2 regions of the Actinoplanes octamycinicus genome follow, and region 1 is predicted to be linked to the other one. Evidence: riboswitches for the same ligand, from Rfam matches in the RefSeq annotation. Region 1 holds a riboswitch; the other holds the start of a gene.

Region 1 (7,633 bases):
CGGATCCGGATCGACGCGTCCCGGTACGGCGTCGGCAGCGCCGCCATCAGCTTCAGCTCCGCCGCGGCCACCTGCGCCCCGAGCCCCAGCTCGGCGGCCGGCTGCGGCATCCCGGTGAGGAACAGCGACTCGGCCTCCTCCGCGGTCAGCCCGGTCAGCCGGGTGCGGTAGCCGTCCATCAGCTGGTAGCCGCCGGTCGGGCCGTGCTCGGCGTAGACCGGCACCCCGGCGGCGACCAGCGCCTCGACATCGCGGTAGATGGTCCGCGCGGTCACGTCCAGCTCGGCGGCGAGCTGGGTGGCGCTCATCCGTCCCCGGTTCTGCAGCAGGAGCAGCAGGGAGAGCAGTCGGCTGGCACGCATCCGCGGATTCTCCCAGGCCCCTGACAGAAGCTGTCAGGGGTAACGTCCCATGATCATCGCCATGAACGACTTCGACTTCCTGATCGGCTCCTGGACCGTGCTCAACCGGCGGCTCACCACCCTCTTCAGCGGCAGCGACGACTGGGTCACCTTCCCCGGCACGTCGACCGGCCAGCAGATCTTCGGCGGCGGCGGCAACATCGACGAGATCGTCTTCCCGACGCTGGGCAGCAGCGGGTTCACCCTGCGGCTGTTCGACGTCGAGCGCGAGGAGTGGTCGCTGTACTGGTCCAGCAGCCGCACCGGCCGCCAGTACCCGCCGGTGACCGGACGGTTCGCCGGCGGCCGCGGCGACTTCTACGGCGACGACACCCACGAGGGCAAGCCGATCAAGGCGCACTTCATCTGGTCGGACATCACCCCGACGTCGGCCCGCTGGGAGCAGGAGTTCTCCGCCGACGGCGGTCAGACCTGGGAGTCCAATTGGGTCATGGAGTTCACTCGCGTGTGAGGGGCTGTGCCAGGATCGCGCGGTGGAGCTGCCCGACTTCCCGTACCACCCGGATCCGATCGCGACCGGCGCCATCCGGCCCGAGCCGGTTCTCTGCGCCTGCTGTGGGCGGGAGCGCCCGATGACCTACGTCGGGCCGGTCTACGCCGTCGCCGATCTACGCCGCCGGCTGTGCCCATGGTGCATAGCCGACGGCAGTGCGGCGGCGAAGTTCGACGCGCAGTTCACCGACGCGGTGGGGGACCTGCCGGACGCGGTCATCCGGCGCACGCCGGGCTTCTCCGGCTGGCAGCAGGAGACCTGGTTGGCGCACTGCGGGGACGGCGCCGCGTTTCTGGGCGAGGTGGGCGCCCGGGAGATCGAGGCGCTGCCGGACGCCCGGGAGTCGCTGGTCGAGCATCTCGGGGACGAGACCCTTCTCGCCTATCTCGTCCCCGACGGCGCCATCTCGGCGTTCCTGTTCCGGTGCCGGCGCTGCCGGGCGCACCTCGCCTACGCCGACTTCTCCTGAGTCGCCAGGCGGGTGCGGACGACCAGGTCGTGCAAGGCGTCGACGGCCTCCCAGGACGGCTTGCCGGGCAGCGGCGAGCTGTCCCGGGCGGCCTCCAGCTCGGCGCGCAGCCGCGGGATGTCGGCGGTCAGCCGGTCCGCCGCGCCCGGCGGGAACGGGCCGTGCTCGGCCTCCCGCTTCGCGGTGATCAGGTCCGGCACGTAGTCGATGCCGGCGCCCAGGATCCGCAGGTCGGTCTCCAGCCGCCCGGTGCGCATCAGGTGGATGCCGGTGAGCAGCACCCGCAGCGTGTAGAGGGCCGGCTTGAGCTCGCCGTTCTTGGCGTAGAGCTTCTCCTGGCTGTGCGAGAAGCCCAGGTAGTGATAGGCGTGGTTGCGGGTGATCAGCCCGGGGGCCAGCGCGACCAGCTCGGCGTGCAGCGGCGAGGTGAGCACCACCAGCGGCGACAGCAGCTGCTCCAGGACGTAGCCGTTGCGGCTCGTCAGCAGCTTGGCGAACTTCAGCAGGTCGTGCGAGACCACGTCCAGCTCGACACCGTCCCGGACGCCGCCGCGCTGCAGCGTGTCCGGGCCGGTGCGCAGCCCGACCACCTCGGCCGCCGGCAGCACGTGCGCGCCGCGCAGGTCGAGGTCGGAGTCGACCGAGGCGAACCCGTACAGGTGCGCCCCGCTCACCGTGCAGAAGATCAGGGGATAGGGCAGCTGCCGGGCCGCGTCCGCCGCCCACTCCGGCACTTCGGTGGTCATCTCAACCCCTCTTCCCGTACGCCAGGAGCCCGCGTTCCCGGATCCCTCGCAGCAGCTCGTCGACCCGGCCCCGGTCCGGACGCTCCGGCAGTGTCGTGGCCGCCGCGGCCTCGTCCAGCTCCCCGAGCAGCGTCGCGGCCCAGGCCGTCACGTCCTCCCACGGCACCAGCCCCTGCTTGATCGCGAGCAGCCGGTCCCGCAGGTGCCGCACGTCGACCAGCACCTCCCCGGTACGCAGCACGTGCGCCCCGGCCATCAGCAGCCGGATCATGTGCATCGCCTGCTTGTGGTTGGTCTCCCCGGTCCGCGCCCGGCGCGCCGCGACCCGGTCGAGCTGGTCCCGCGCGTAGTTGCCGTAGGTCTCGGCGACCCGCCGGGACAGGAACGCGGTCCGGACGCCGCGCAGTTCCTCGCCGTCCGGCGTGATCCGCTCGACGATCGGCGACCAGAGCACTTCGAGCACCGTCGGGTTGGCCTGCAGGGCGAGCGTGCAGAACCGCTCGACCTCCCAGGAGAACTGCTCCTCGGCCGGCCCGTCGAGGTGCGTCGGCGGCTTGTCCAGCCGCCAGAAGTCCCGGGTCGGCGCGGCGTAGACGCCGCGCCGGTCGTGGTCGCTGTCCGGCCCGTCCAGGCCGTAGGCCCGGGACCCGACCACCACGCCCAGGATCGTGTGCTTCTCGACCAGCCCGCTCATGCCCGCGAACGGTAGTCATCCCGGTCGCGGGCACGCACCGGATTTAGCTCAGAGGTCGAGCACGGTGCCGTCGATGGCGTCCAGCTCGTCCTGGGTCAGCGACAGGTTGTCCAGGGCGGCGATGTTGTTCTCCAGCTGCTGGACGCTGGACGCGCCGATGATCAGGCTGGTCATCCGCGGGTCGCGCAGCGCCCAGGCGAGGGCCAGCTGGGCCAGGGACTGCCCGCGCGACTTGGCGATGTCGTTGAGCGCGTGCAGCCGGCCGAGCGTCTTGGCGTCCAGGGCCTCCTCGTTGAGGAAGACGCTGGTCCGGATCCGCGAGTCGTCCGGGATGCCGTTGAGGTACCGGTCGGTGAGCAGGCCCTGCTGCAGCGGGCTGAACGCGATGCAGCCCGCGCCGGCCTCCTCCAGGGTGTCGAGCAGGTTGTCGTGCTCGATCCAGCGGTTCAGGATCGAGTACGACGGCTGGTGGATCAGCAGCGGCGTGCCCAGCTCGCGCAGGATCGCGGCGGCCTGCGCGGTCTGCTCCGACTTGTAGTTGCTCAGGCCGACGTAGAGCGCTTTCCCGGACCGCACGAGGTGGTCCAGCGCGCCCATCGTCTCCTCGAGCGGGGTGTCCGGGTCGGGCCGGTGGTGGTAGAAGATGTCGACGTAGTCGACGCCGAGCCGCTTCAGCGACTGGTCCAGCGAGCTGACCAGGTATTTCCGCGAGCCGAAGTCGCCGTAGGGGCCGTCCCACATGGTGTAGCCGGCCTTGCTGGAGATGATCAGCTCGTCGCGGTGGTGCTTCAGGTCACCGGCCAGGATCCGCCCGAAGTTGGTCTCCGCGCTGCCGGGCGGCGGCCCGTAGTTGTTGGCCAGGTCGAAGTGGGTGACCCCGAGGTCGAAGGCGCGGCGGACGATGTCGCGCTGGCGGTCGGCGGGCCGGGTGTCGCCGAAGTTGTGCCACAGGCCCAGCGAGATGGCGGGCAGCTGGAGCCCGCTGCGCCCGGCGCGGCGGTAGGTCATGGACTCGTAACGATCATGAGCAGCGGAATACGTCACACGCCCAGCCTAGGCATTCCGATCATGACCGGTCGCACTGGTAGGTTGGGTGCCAGCCGCGCGGGAGAGACCTGCACATCCAGGCGCCGAAGGGGCAACTCCTCCCCGGAATCTCTACAGGCAAACGGACCGCGCGGGCAGGCGACTCTGAAGTGCCCCGATGTGGGTATGACAGAGGGGGAGGGCGTTGTCAGCCTTCTCGAACCTGGGAGTCGCCCATGACCTCGTCATTCACCCACCGCCACATCGGCCCGCAGGCCGATGAGCAGGCGGAGATGCTCAAGGCGGTCGGGTACGAGTCGCTCGATCAGCTGATGGACGCCGCGATCCCGGAGTCGATCCGGTTCCACGGCTCCCTCGACCTGCCGGCCGGCATCGGCGAGGAGGAGACGATCGCCGAGCTGCGCGCCATCGCGGCGCGCAACACCCTGGTCACCCCGATGATCGGTCTCGGCTACTACGGCACCCACACGCCCGCGGTGATCAAGCGGAACGTGCTGGAGAACCCGGCGTGGTACACGGCCTACACGCCGTACCAGCCGGAGATCAGCCAGGGCCGCCTGGAGGCCCTGCTGAACTTCCAGACCATGGTGACCGACCTCACCGGGCTCACCACGGCGAACGCGTCGATGCTCGACGAGGCCACCGCGGTCGCGGAGGCCATGACGCTCGCGCGCCGCGCGTCCAAGGTCAAGAGTTCGGTGTACGCGGTGGACGCCGACACCTTCCCGCAGACTCTGGCCGTGCTGCGCACCCGGGCCGAACCGCTGGGCATCGAGGTCAAGCTGGTCGACCTGGACCGCGACGAGGAGCTGCCCGAGGAGTTCTTCGGCCTGCACCTGCAGTACCCGGGCGCGTCCGGCGCGGTCCGCGACCACGCCGCCCTGGTCGAGGCCGCGCACGCCAAGGGTGCCCTGGTCACGGTCGCCGCCGACCTGCTGGCGCTGACGCTGCTGCGGGCGCCGGGCGAGATCGGGGCGGACATCGCGGCCGGTACGACGCAGCGCTTCGGCGTACCTCTCGGTTTCGGTGGCCCGCACGCCGGCTACCTGGCGGTGCGCAGCGGTCTGGAGCGCAGCCTGCCCGGCCGCCTGGTCGGGGTGTCCAAGGACGCCGACGGCGCGCCCGCCTACCGGCTCGCGCTGCAGACCCGCGAGCAGCACATCCGCCGGGAGAAGGCGACCAGCAACATCTGCACCGCGCAGGTCCTGCTGGCCGTGATGGCCAGCATGTACGCGGTCTACCACGGCCCGGCCGGCCTGCGCGCCATCGCCAAGCGGACGCACGACCACGCGTTGACCCTGGCCGGCAGCCTCACCGCGGCCGGCGTCGAGGTCGCCCACCAGGCGTTCTTCGACACCGTCACGGCCGTCGTGCCGGGCCGCGCCGAGCAGATCGTGGCGGCCGCCGCGGCGAACGGCGTGGACCTGCGCCTGGTCGACGCCGACCGGGTGTCGATCTCCACCGACGAGACCACCACGGCGGCGCACGTCGAGACCGTCCTGGCGGCGTTCGGGGCCACCGTCGCCGAGCCGGCCACCTGCGGCGCCAAGCCGCTCGCCCGGACCAGCGACTACCTGCACCACCCGGTGTTCAACACCCACCACTCCGAGACGAGCATGCTGCGCTACCTGCGCAAGCTCTCCGACCGGGACTACGCCCTGGACCGCGGCATGATCCCGCTGGGCTCGTGCACGATGAAGCTGAACGCCACCACCGAGATGGAGGCGGTCACCTGGCCGGAGTTCGCGAACATCCACCCGTTCGCCCCGGCGTCGCAGACCGAGGGGTACGAGCACCTGGTCGCCCAGCTGGAGGGCTGGCTCGCCGAGATCACCGGGTACGACGCGGTCAGCGTCCAGCCGAACGCCGGCTCCCAGGGCGAGCTGGCCGGCCTGCTCGCGATCCGCAGCTACCACCGCGCGCGCGGGGACGTGCACCGCGACGTCTGCCTGATCCCGTCGTCGGCGCACGGCACGAACGCGGCCAGCGCCGTCATGGCCGGGATGCGGGTCGTCGTGGTCGCCTGCGACGAGAACGGCAACGTCGACCTGACCGACCTGGCCGCCAAGATCGAGAAGCACCGGGACGCGCTGGCCGCGATCATGGTGACCTACCCGTCCACCCACGGCGTCTACGAGACCGGCATCGCCGAGCTGTGCGAGCGGGTCCACGAGGCCGGCGGCCAGGTCTACGTCGACGGGGCGAACCTGAACGCCCTGGTCGGTTTCGCCAAGCCGGGCAAGTTCGGCGCGGACGTCTCGCACCTGAACCTGCACAAGACGTTCTGCATCCCGCACGGCGGCGGTGGCCCCGGCGTCGGCCCGGTCGCGGTCCGCGCCCACCTCGCCGACTTCCTGCCCGGCAACCCCCTGGAGGCCGGCGACCACCACGCCGTCTCGGCCGCCGCGCACGGCTCGGCCGGCATCCTGCCGATCTCCTGGGCGTACGTGCGGATGATGGGCCCGGACGGGCTGGCCCACGCCACCGCCACCGCGGTGCTCGCCGCCAACTACGTGGCCGCCCGGCTGCGCGAGCACTACCCGGTGCTCTACGCGGGCGAGCACGGCCTGGTGGCGCACGAGTGCATCCTGGATCTGCGGCCGATCACCAAGGCCACCGGCGTCTCCGTGGACGACGTGGCGAAACGGCTGATCGACTACGGCTTCCACGCGCCGACCATGTCGTTCCCGGTGGCGGGCACCCTGATGGTGGAGCCGACCGAGAGCGAGGACCTCGCCGAGCTGGACCGGTTCTGCGACGCGATGATCGCGATCAAGGGCGAGATCGACCAGGTCGCCGCGGGCACCTGGCCCAAGGACGACAACCCGCTGGCGAACGCGCCGCACACCGCCTCGGCGGTCACCGCGGACGAGTGGTCGCACCCGTACCCGCGGTCGGTGGCCGGCTTCCCGGAGGGCGTCGACCGGACGGCGAAGTACTGGCCGCCGGTGCGCCGCATCGACGGGGCTTACGGGGACCGGAACCTGGTCTGCTCCTGCCCCTCGCCGGAAGCCTTCGAGAGCTGACATCGGTCATCTCGCGCAGGTCGCGGTCCACGGATCGCGGCCTGCGCCGTCTCTGTCCAGCCGGGCGTTCGTTTTGTTACTCTGAGTAATTACGCTGCGAGGGCGTGGACCGCCGGACCGCGGTGCGGCTCGATGGTCGTGCCGTCCGGCAGGAGCTCGCCGGTGTCCTCGAAAACGATGACGCCGTTGCAGAGCAGGCTCCAGCCCTGTTCGCAGAAGGTCGCCACGGTCTTGGCGGCTTCGCGATCGATGGCATCGGCTGGAGGGCAGGGGATTCGGTGCTGGCACATCTTGGGTTTACTCCGGTCGGGGGCTGTGTGAAGGCTCACAAAGTCGGGCTCGAACGTTACCTCAGATCGAACGAGAACGGTTCACTGCGGTGACGGCATCGGCCCGCGGTTCCGCCGTATCGATGGTCCACGCCCAGGGGTCTGTCGACCACTCTCCGGCACCTCCTCCCGGTGCTCCGCCGGCGGCTCCGACCGCCTGCCATGCCCGTCACCATGCGTTACGTGTCTTCCGGTGGCACCGGGGTGATTCCGGTGACCCTGCCGAGCTTCTGACCGGGTTCCTCGCCGCCAACGGACTAGCGGTGCGAAACCTCGGCCGTTCGGCTGACAAATCTCGGCCGGATGGCCATTCCGATATCTGTGGAGCGTCGCTCTACGTGTCCGCGGATGCCGGATGCGTGATGATCAACGCCACTCCTGGCGGCCCCACTCCGGTCCCCGTCGTC
Region 2 (7,633 bases), 170 kb from region 1:
CGACGCCCGGCACCGGCACCGCGTGCCGGGTCACCTACGCCACCAACGTCTGGAACACCGGCTTCACCGCCGACGTCAAGGTGGCCAACACCGGCGGCAGCGCGATCAACGGCTGGACCCTGGGCTTCACGCTGCCCGGCGGCCAGTCGATCACCGGCTCCTGGAACGCCACGCTGAGCGGCACCTCCGGCGCGATCACCGCCCGCAACGTCAGCCACAACGGCAGCCTCCCGGCCGGCGGCAGCACGTCGTTCGGCTTCCAGGGCACCTACAGCGGCTCGTTCGCCGCCCCGTCCGCGTTCACCCTCAACGGCACCGCCTGCACCCGGGCCTGACCGCACCATGCCCCGGTCCGGCACGCTGCCGGACCGGGGTCGGCCGGGTCGCCTACAGTGGACGCATGCGCCAGGAGCTGAAGAACCTGACCTTCTCCGAGCACTCCGAGTGGTTCGGCCTGGGCCCGCTGGCGCTCGCCGTCCTGGCCGGCGTCCGCGCCTTCGCCGCCGACGAGTCGTTCGCCCGGTGGGCGTGGGGCATCATCGCCGCCGGCCTGCTGGTCGCCTGCGCCGTCTTCGTGGTCTGGGCGAGGAGGCAGCGCGTCAGCACTCGATGACGTTGACCGCGAGGCCCCCGCGCGACGTCTCCTTGTACTTGATCTTCATGTCGGCGCCGGTCTCCTTCATCGTCTTGATCACCTTGTCCAGCGAGACGTGGTGCTTCCCGTCGCCGCGCAGCGCCATCCGGGCCGCGGTGACCGCCTTGACCGCCGCCATCCCGTTCCGCTCGATGCACGGGATCTGCACCAGCCCGCCGACCGGATCGCAGGTCAGCCCGAGGTTGTGCTCCATGCCGATCTCGGCGGCGTTCTCCACCTGCTCCGGCGTCCCGCCGAGCACCTCGGCCAGGCCGGCCGCCGCCATCGCGCACGCCGAGCCGACCTCGCCCTGACAACCGACCTCGGCACCGGAGATCGACCCGTTCTCCTTGAACAGCAGCCCGATCGCGCCGGCCGTGAGCAGGAACCGGACCACGCCCTCCGGCGAGGCGCCGGGCACGAAGGCCAGGTAGTAGCTGAGCACCGCCGGGATGATCCCCGCGGCGCCGTTGGTGGGCGCGGTCACCACGCGCCCGCCGGCCGCGTTCTCCTCGTTGACCGCCATCGCGTACGCGGTGAGCCACTCCATCGCGTGCACCTCGGGGTTCCCGGCGGCGCGCAGCTGGCGCGCGGTCGCCGCGGCCCGGCGCCGCACCTTGAGGCCGCCGGGCAGCACCCCCTCGGCGTCCAGGCCCGCGGTGACGCACTCGTGCATCACCTTCCAGATGCCGAGCAGCCCGTCGTGCACCTCGTCGGGGGAGCGCCAGGCGCCCTCGTTGGCCAGCATGATCCGCGAGATCGAGAGTCCGGTGGTGCGGGTCAGGTCGAGCAGCTCCGCTCCGGAGGCGAACGGATACCGCACCTCGGTCTTGACCGGGTTCATCATCGAGGACACGACGAATCCGCCGCCGACCGAAAAGTACTTCTTGCTGAACAGCTCGGTGCCGCCGGCGTCGAGCGCCGTGAAGATCATCCCGTTGGGGTGCTCCGGCAGCGCCCGCCGCCGGTGCAGCACCAGGTCGACCTCGAGCGACCCGATCCGGCCGTCCGACGGCGGCTCCAGAGCGGTGTCCACCGTCTCCGGGTCATGCCCCATCAGCCCGAGCAGCACCGCCCGCGGCGTCCCGTGCCCGTGCCCGGTGGCGCCCAGCGACCCGAACAGCTCGGCCCGCACCCCCGCCACCCGGGCGTCGAGGTGCTCGGTGAACATCCGGGCGGCCCGCATCGGGCCGACCGTGTGCGAGCTGGACGGCCCGATCCCGATCGAGAACAGGTCAAAGACGGAGACGGCCATGACCCCGCCCATCGGCGCGCAACCCGGCGAACTGAGGCATCACGACGCCTCCCCGGCCACCAGCGCCTCGTACTCGGCGTCGGAGAGCGTCACCGGCGTCCCGCTGACCCGCAGGCGATAGAGCCACCCCTTGCCGTACGGATCGGAGTTGATCAGCGCCGGGTCGTCCACGACCGCCTGGTTGACCTCGACGATCTCGCCGTCGGCGGGCGCGTACACCTCGCTCACCGACTTGGTCGACTCGATCTCGCCGGCCGGGTCGCCGGCGCTGACCACCGTGCCGACCTCGGGCAGCTCGACGAAGACGACGTCGCCGAGCGCGTCCGCGGCGAACGAGGTGATCCCGACCGTGGCGACCTCGTCCTCGGTCAGCCATTCGTGGTCCTTGGTGAAACGCATGGTCCGGCCTCGCTATCGCTTGTAGAAGGGCAGCTTGACGACCTCGGCCGGCTCGTGCGTGCCGCGCACGTCGACGACCAGGGCGGCCCGGTCGGCGTCCTTCGCGACGTAGGCCAGCGCGATCGGGTGGCCGAGCGTCGGCGACGGCACGCCGCTGGTCACCTCGCCCACCTGGGCCCCGGTGGTCGCGTCCAGCACGGCGTGCCCGGCCCGCGGCGAGCGGCGGCCCTTGGTGACCAGCCCGACCAGCTCGGTTTCGGGTGCGACCGTGCGCAACGCCGCGGCACCCACGAAGTCCGACTTGTCCAGCGCGACCACCCGGCCCAGCCCGGCGTGGAAGGGCGTGGTGCGTACCGTCAGCTCGTGCCCGTAAAGCGGCATGCCGGCCTCCAGCCGCAGCGTGTCCCGGCAGGCCAGCCCGGCGGGCTGGGCCCCGGCGGCCGCGGCCCACTCCCAGATCGCCTCGGCGTCCGCGTTGTCGCAGTAGATCTCGAAGCCGTCCTCGCCGGTGTACCCGGTCCGGGCCAGCAGCACGTCCCGGCCGGCCAGTCGCTCCGGCTTGATCCCGTAGTACTTCAGGTCCGGGTGCTCGCCGACGATCGTGACCGCCGCAGGCCCCTGCACCGCGATCAGCGCCCGGTCGGTCTCGGTGATGGTCACCGCGAAGCCGCCGGAGTACTCGCCGAGCATGGCGAGCACGATCGGCGCGTTGGCGGCGTTCGCCACCACCAGGAAGCGCCGCTCGGCCAGCCGGTAGACGACCAGGTCGTCGAGCACGCCGCCGTTGGTGTGGCAGAGCATCGTGTACTTGGCCCGCCCCACCGCGACCGCGGACAGCCGCCCGACCAGCGCGTAATCCAGGAAGGCAGCCGCTTCCGGCCCGCTCACCTCGAGCTGTCCCATGTGGCCCAGATCGAAGAGACCAGCCGATTTCCGTACGCTGTGGTGCTCGGCGACGTCACTGCCGTACCGGAGTGGCATCTCCCATCCGGCGAACCCGGTGAACGAGGCGCCGAGGCGCTGATGAACGTGGTGAAGCGCGGTGCGTCGCAACAGGGAGGCTCCTCGGCAGTCGGCCTCCCTCGCTCTGTCATGGGGCCTGAGAGGTTCACCGCCGGGGCGGCTTGCACCTTGGGCGCAGCTCACGGGAGCTGACTTTCCAGAGTCGCCTGACCGTTGCGGTACGTGGGCCTGAGAGATTCTTGAGGGAGATTTGCTCCTTCGGCGACCCGCCCGCCGGTGACGGCAGGTGGGTGCTCTCCCGCAGCGGTGTCGCGGCGAAGTCTTCTTTTGTGCTTCGGAAGCTATCAGGCCCCGCCGGCACCATCAAGATCCACTGTCGTGTCGCCCTTCTCCCCCGCCGCGGCCAACCGGCCCAGGGCCGGCAGCGCCCGCAGGATCGTCTCGCTGTCGCCCGGGTCCAGCCGGTCGAAGAGCCGGTCCAGGGTCGCCGCGTAGTTCGCGTAGGTCCGGGCCAGCAGCTCCCGCCCCGCCGAGGTCACCTCGACCAGCACGCCGCGCCCGTCGTTCGGGTCCGGCACCCGCTGGACCAGCCCGGACTTCTCCATCCGGCCGACCAGCTGGGTCATCCCCGGCTGCGAGGCCCGGGTCAGCCGGGCCAGGTCGGTGACCCGCCCCGGCCCGGCGTCGGCGAGCCGGCGCAGCACCGAGAGCGCGATCGAGCTGGGGTTGTCCGGCCCCTCCAGCTGACGCAGGAACCGGACCAGCTGGGCCAGCACCGGCAACAGCTGTGACCCAGGACTCTCGTCGTCCATTACGTGACCTCATCATGCCGCCGGAGTGGAACCTTTCCGATCCTTTCCTACGCGCCTCCCGGATCCGCGCCCGCCTCCGCTTTAAAGATTCCCTCTGCGCAAACTTGCCGAATGGGCAAGCTTTGTCGATACTTGGCTGTAGCAAGCACTGAACCGCCCCGAGAGGTCTCTGCCATGTACGGCGCCCCGCCCGAGATCGGCCTGCGCCTGCACGATCTGCTGAAGGTCATCCGCCTGATCAAGCAGCACCGGTCAGCGGCCCAGCCGGCCATACCCATCGGCCTGCTCGGACTGCTCGCCGAGATCGACCGGCTGCCCACCGGCTGCCGGTCGCGCGACCTGGCAGCCCAGGCCGGCCTCGACCCGTCCACCGTCAGCCGGGCGGTCGCCGCCCTGGTCACCCAGGGCCTGCTGGCCCGGGAGGCCGACCCGCACGACGGGCGCGCGACGTTCCTGGTGGTCACGGCGGCCGGGCGGGCCGCGCTCGACGAGGCGTTTCAGTGGTACGGCCAGTTGCTGGCCCAGGCGATGGACGGCTGGAGCCCCGACGAGATCAGCACCCTCGACCAGGGGCTCGGCCGGTTCATCGCCGCTCTCGCCACCACCCTCGGAACCCACGAAACCACGGAGGTCGCGCCAGTGAGCGAACTCGCGAGCGCATCGGTCAGCTCAGTACAGAACTCATGGCGACGCCGGAGCGAAGCGGAGGGGGCGGCATGAGCGCACCGAGCACACCGGCGGCTGCCGCGGACAGCGAGGCGAAGTCCCATCGGCAGACCCTGGAGGCACTCTCCGGCCTGCTGCTGGTGCTCTTCGTCGCGATGCTCAGCAGCACGGTGGTCTCCACCGCCCTGCCGAAGATCATCGGCGCGCTGGACGGGTCGCAGACCCAGTACACCTGGGTGGTCACCGCCACCCTGCTGACCGCGACGGCCACCACCCCGATCTGGGGCAAGCTCGCCGACCTGTTCAACAAGAAGCTGCTGATCCAGATCTCCATCGTGATCTTCGTGATCGGCTCGATGGTGGCCGGCGCCGCGCAGAACGCCGGTGAGCTGATCGCCGCCCGGGCCTTCCAGGGCATCGGCGTCGGCGGCCTGCAGGCGCTGGTCCAGGTGGCCATCGCGGCGATGATCCCGCCCCGCGAGCGTGGCCGCTACAACGGCTACCTCGGCGGCGTGATGGCCCTGGCCACCGTCGGCGGCCCGCTGCTCGGCGGCCTGATCGTGGACACCTCGTGGCTCGGCTGGCGCTGGTGCTTCTTCGTCGGCGTCCCGGTCGCCGTGATCGCCCTAGTCCTGCTGCAGGTCACGCTCAAGCTGCCGACCGCCCGCCGGGCCAACGTGAAGATCGACTACCTGGGTGCGACGCTGATCGCGGCCGGGGTCAGCCTGCTGCTGATCTGGATCTCGTTCGTCGACGACACGTTCGCCTGGCTCTCCTGGCAGACGTACGCCATGGTCGGCGGCACGATCCTGCTGCTCGGCCTCGCCGTGCTGGTCGAGGCGAAGGCGGCCGAGCCGATCGTCCCGCTGCCGATCGTCCGGGAGCGCAACACCGCCCTCGCCATCCTGGCCAGCCTCGCGGTCGGCATGGCGATGTTCGGCGGCGCGGTCTTCCTCGGGCAGTACTTCCAGATCGGCCGCGGCTACAGCCCGACCGAGGCCGGCCTGCTCACCATCCCGATGATGGCCGGCGTGCTGCTCACCTCGGTGATCAGCGGCCGCATGATCACCAGGACCGGCCGGATCAAGCCGTACATCATCGCCGGCGCGGTCGTGCTGGTCGCCGGGTTCGCGCTGCTCAGCACCATCGACCACGCGACCGCCCTGTGGTTCGTCGGCGTCGGCATGTTCCTGGTCGGCGCGGGCGTCGGCATGTCGATGCAGAACCTGGTCCTGGCCGTGCAGAACACCGTGGCACTCAAGGACATCGGCGCGGCCAGCTCCACGGTCGCGTTCTTCCGCTCGCTCGGCGGCACCATCGGCGTCTCGGTCCTCGGCGCCGTCCTGGCCCGGCGGGTCACCGACCAGATCACCCACGACCTGGCCGCGGCCGGCGTCCCCGCCTCCGGCAGCAGCGGCGGCAGCACGCTCAACCTGAGCGCCCTGCCCGAGCCGATCGTGCACATCATCCGAGCCGCCTACGGCGACGCCACCGGCCACATCTTCCTGCTCTCCGCCATCATCGGCGTGGCCGGCATCCTGGCCGCGATCGCCATGCGCCCGGTCATGCTCCGCGACAGCCTCGACCTCCCCGCCGAGGTGAAAGCCGCCGCGGTAGCCGCCGACGCCATCGACGGCGCCCCGCCGATCGACCAGGTGGCGCTCCCGCGCGAGCCCCGCCAGCCCGGAGAGGGTCACCAGGTCCGGCCCGGGGAGGGTCACCAGGTCACCAGCCCGCGCGAGGAAGACGGCACCACCACCCGCCGGTGACCCGCCCAGGTCATGGGCTGCCGCCCACCCCGCCCAGCCCCAGCACGCTGACCTCCCACCCCGCCCAGCCCCGGCCAGCCGCCCACCTCAGCACGCTGGCCTCCCGTCCCGCCCAGCCCGAGGTCAGCCGCAAACCCAGCCCGCTGACCTCCCTCGACGCTCAGCCCGAGGCCAGCCGCCAACCCCGGCCCGCTGACCTCCCCCGACGCTCAGCCCGAGGCCAGCCGCCAACCCCGGCCCGCTGACCTCCCTCGACGCCCGTTCCGGCGCGCCACACACCCGGCCGACACAGCCGGCGCGCTGGAACGGGCCTCCCTGTCATTTCCGACCAGCCTTCGCGTTCCCGGTCTATTCGCCCAGCCATTACGTTTCCGGTCCATTCCGCCCATCCACCACGTTTCCGGTTCATTCCGCTCAGCCCGCGCTTCGCCCGGCAGCGCGCACGCCGACCGACGACCCCGCCCGCTCCTGCAAGCCGGCTTACCGCGCGACCGCGCTCGCAGCGGGAGGTCCGCAGCCCAGGAGCGCGTCATCCACATCAGCGCGTTGTCCACAGCCCAACCCCGCGAGATGCCACTTCCGCGCCACACTGTCTTCGGGGAGGCCCCCTGGGAGGGCGGGGACTGGACGGGGACCCGACGGTGGGTGGGCCGGACTGCACACAACCAGGCCAGATCGACGAAAGCTCGCCGCTACCACGGCCGGTCGCCACCCGAAATATCCATCTTTACGCAGATGGAGCGGTGAGGATCAGGGTCGCCGCGAAGCTGCCGATAGGGGCAGTGGATCCCGGATGCGGGCGGTTACGACGGTGTTGCCGCCGCCGGCCGGGAGCGTGGGGGTGAGCCTGGTGGGCTGGTTGAACGACCTGTCGGTGCGGGTAAAGCTGTATACCGCGGTGGCGGCCGCCGCCCTGGCCGCGGTGGCGGTCGGCGTGCTCGGCCTGGTCCGGTTGAACGCGACCGCGGACGCCGCCGAATACCTGTACAGCCAGAACCTGGTCCCGATCGCGCAGCTCAGCGCGACCGGCCAGGGCGTGCAGCGGTCCTGGGCCGCCCTGATCAATATCCTGGTCAGCCAGGACCCGTCCGCGGTGGCCAAGGACAAGCAGACGATCGCGAACGCGGACGCGGAG

The links. A riboswitch is a leader RNA that binds a small molecule or an ion and turns the genes downstream of it on or off. The one in region 1 is predicted to bind glycine.
Region 2: another riboswitch for glycine. It lies ahead of gcvT (glycine cleavage system aminomethyltransferase GcvT); the one in region 1 lies ahead of gcvP (aminomethyl-transferring glycine dehydrogenase).

What each region holds. Positions count from the first base shown of each region.
Region 1 covers NZ_JACHNB010000001.1:7,707,494-7,715,126, reverse strand. The annotation lists gene BJY16_RS34850 (helix-turn-helix transcriptional regulator) at 1-362, opposite strand, end outside; gene BJY16_RS34845 (hypothetical protein) at 424-873, shown strand; gene BJY16_RS34840 (CbrC family protein) at 896-1,384, shown strand; gene BJY16_RS34835 (nucleotidyltransferase domain-containing protein) at 1,366-2,130, opposite strand; gene BJY16_RS34830 (nucleotidyltransferase domain-containing protein) at 2,132-2,824, opposite strand; gene mgrA (L-glyceraldehyde 3-phosphate reductase) at 2,873-3,868, opposite strand; glycine riboswitch at 3,920-4,010, shown strand; gene gcvP (aminomethyl-transferring glycine dehydrogenase) at 4,087-6,897, shown strand; gene BJY16_RS34815 (DUF5999 family protein) at 6,987-7,187, opposite strand; gene BJY16_RS34810 (chorismate-binding protein) at 7,310-7,633, shown strand, end outside.
Region 2 covers NZ_JACHNB010000001.1:7,880,723-7,888,355, forward strand. The annotation lists gene BJY16_RS35605 (glycoside hydrolase family 12 protein) at 1-335, shown strand, start outside; gene BJY16_RS35610 (hypothetical protein) at 401-613, shown strand; gene BJY16_RS35615 (L-serine ammonia-lyase) at 600-1,889, opposite strand; gene gcvH (glycine cleavage system protein GcvH) at 1,929-2,288, opposite strand; gene gcvT (glycine cleavage system aminomethyltransferase GcvT) at 2,301-3,341, opposite strand; glycine riboswitch at 3,374-3,453, opposite strand; glycine riboswitch at 3,458-3,562, opposite strand; gene BJY16_RS35630 (MarR family winged helix-turn-helix transcriptional regulator) at 3,596-4,063, opposite strand; gene BJY16_RS35635 (MarR family winged helix-turn-helix transcriptional regulator) at 4,238-4,783, shown strand; gene BJY16_RS35640 (MDR family MFS transporter) at 4,780-6,498, shown strand; gene BJY16_RS35645 (methyl-accepting chemotaxis protein) at 7,349-7,633, shown strand, end outside.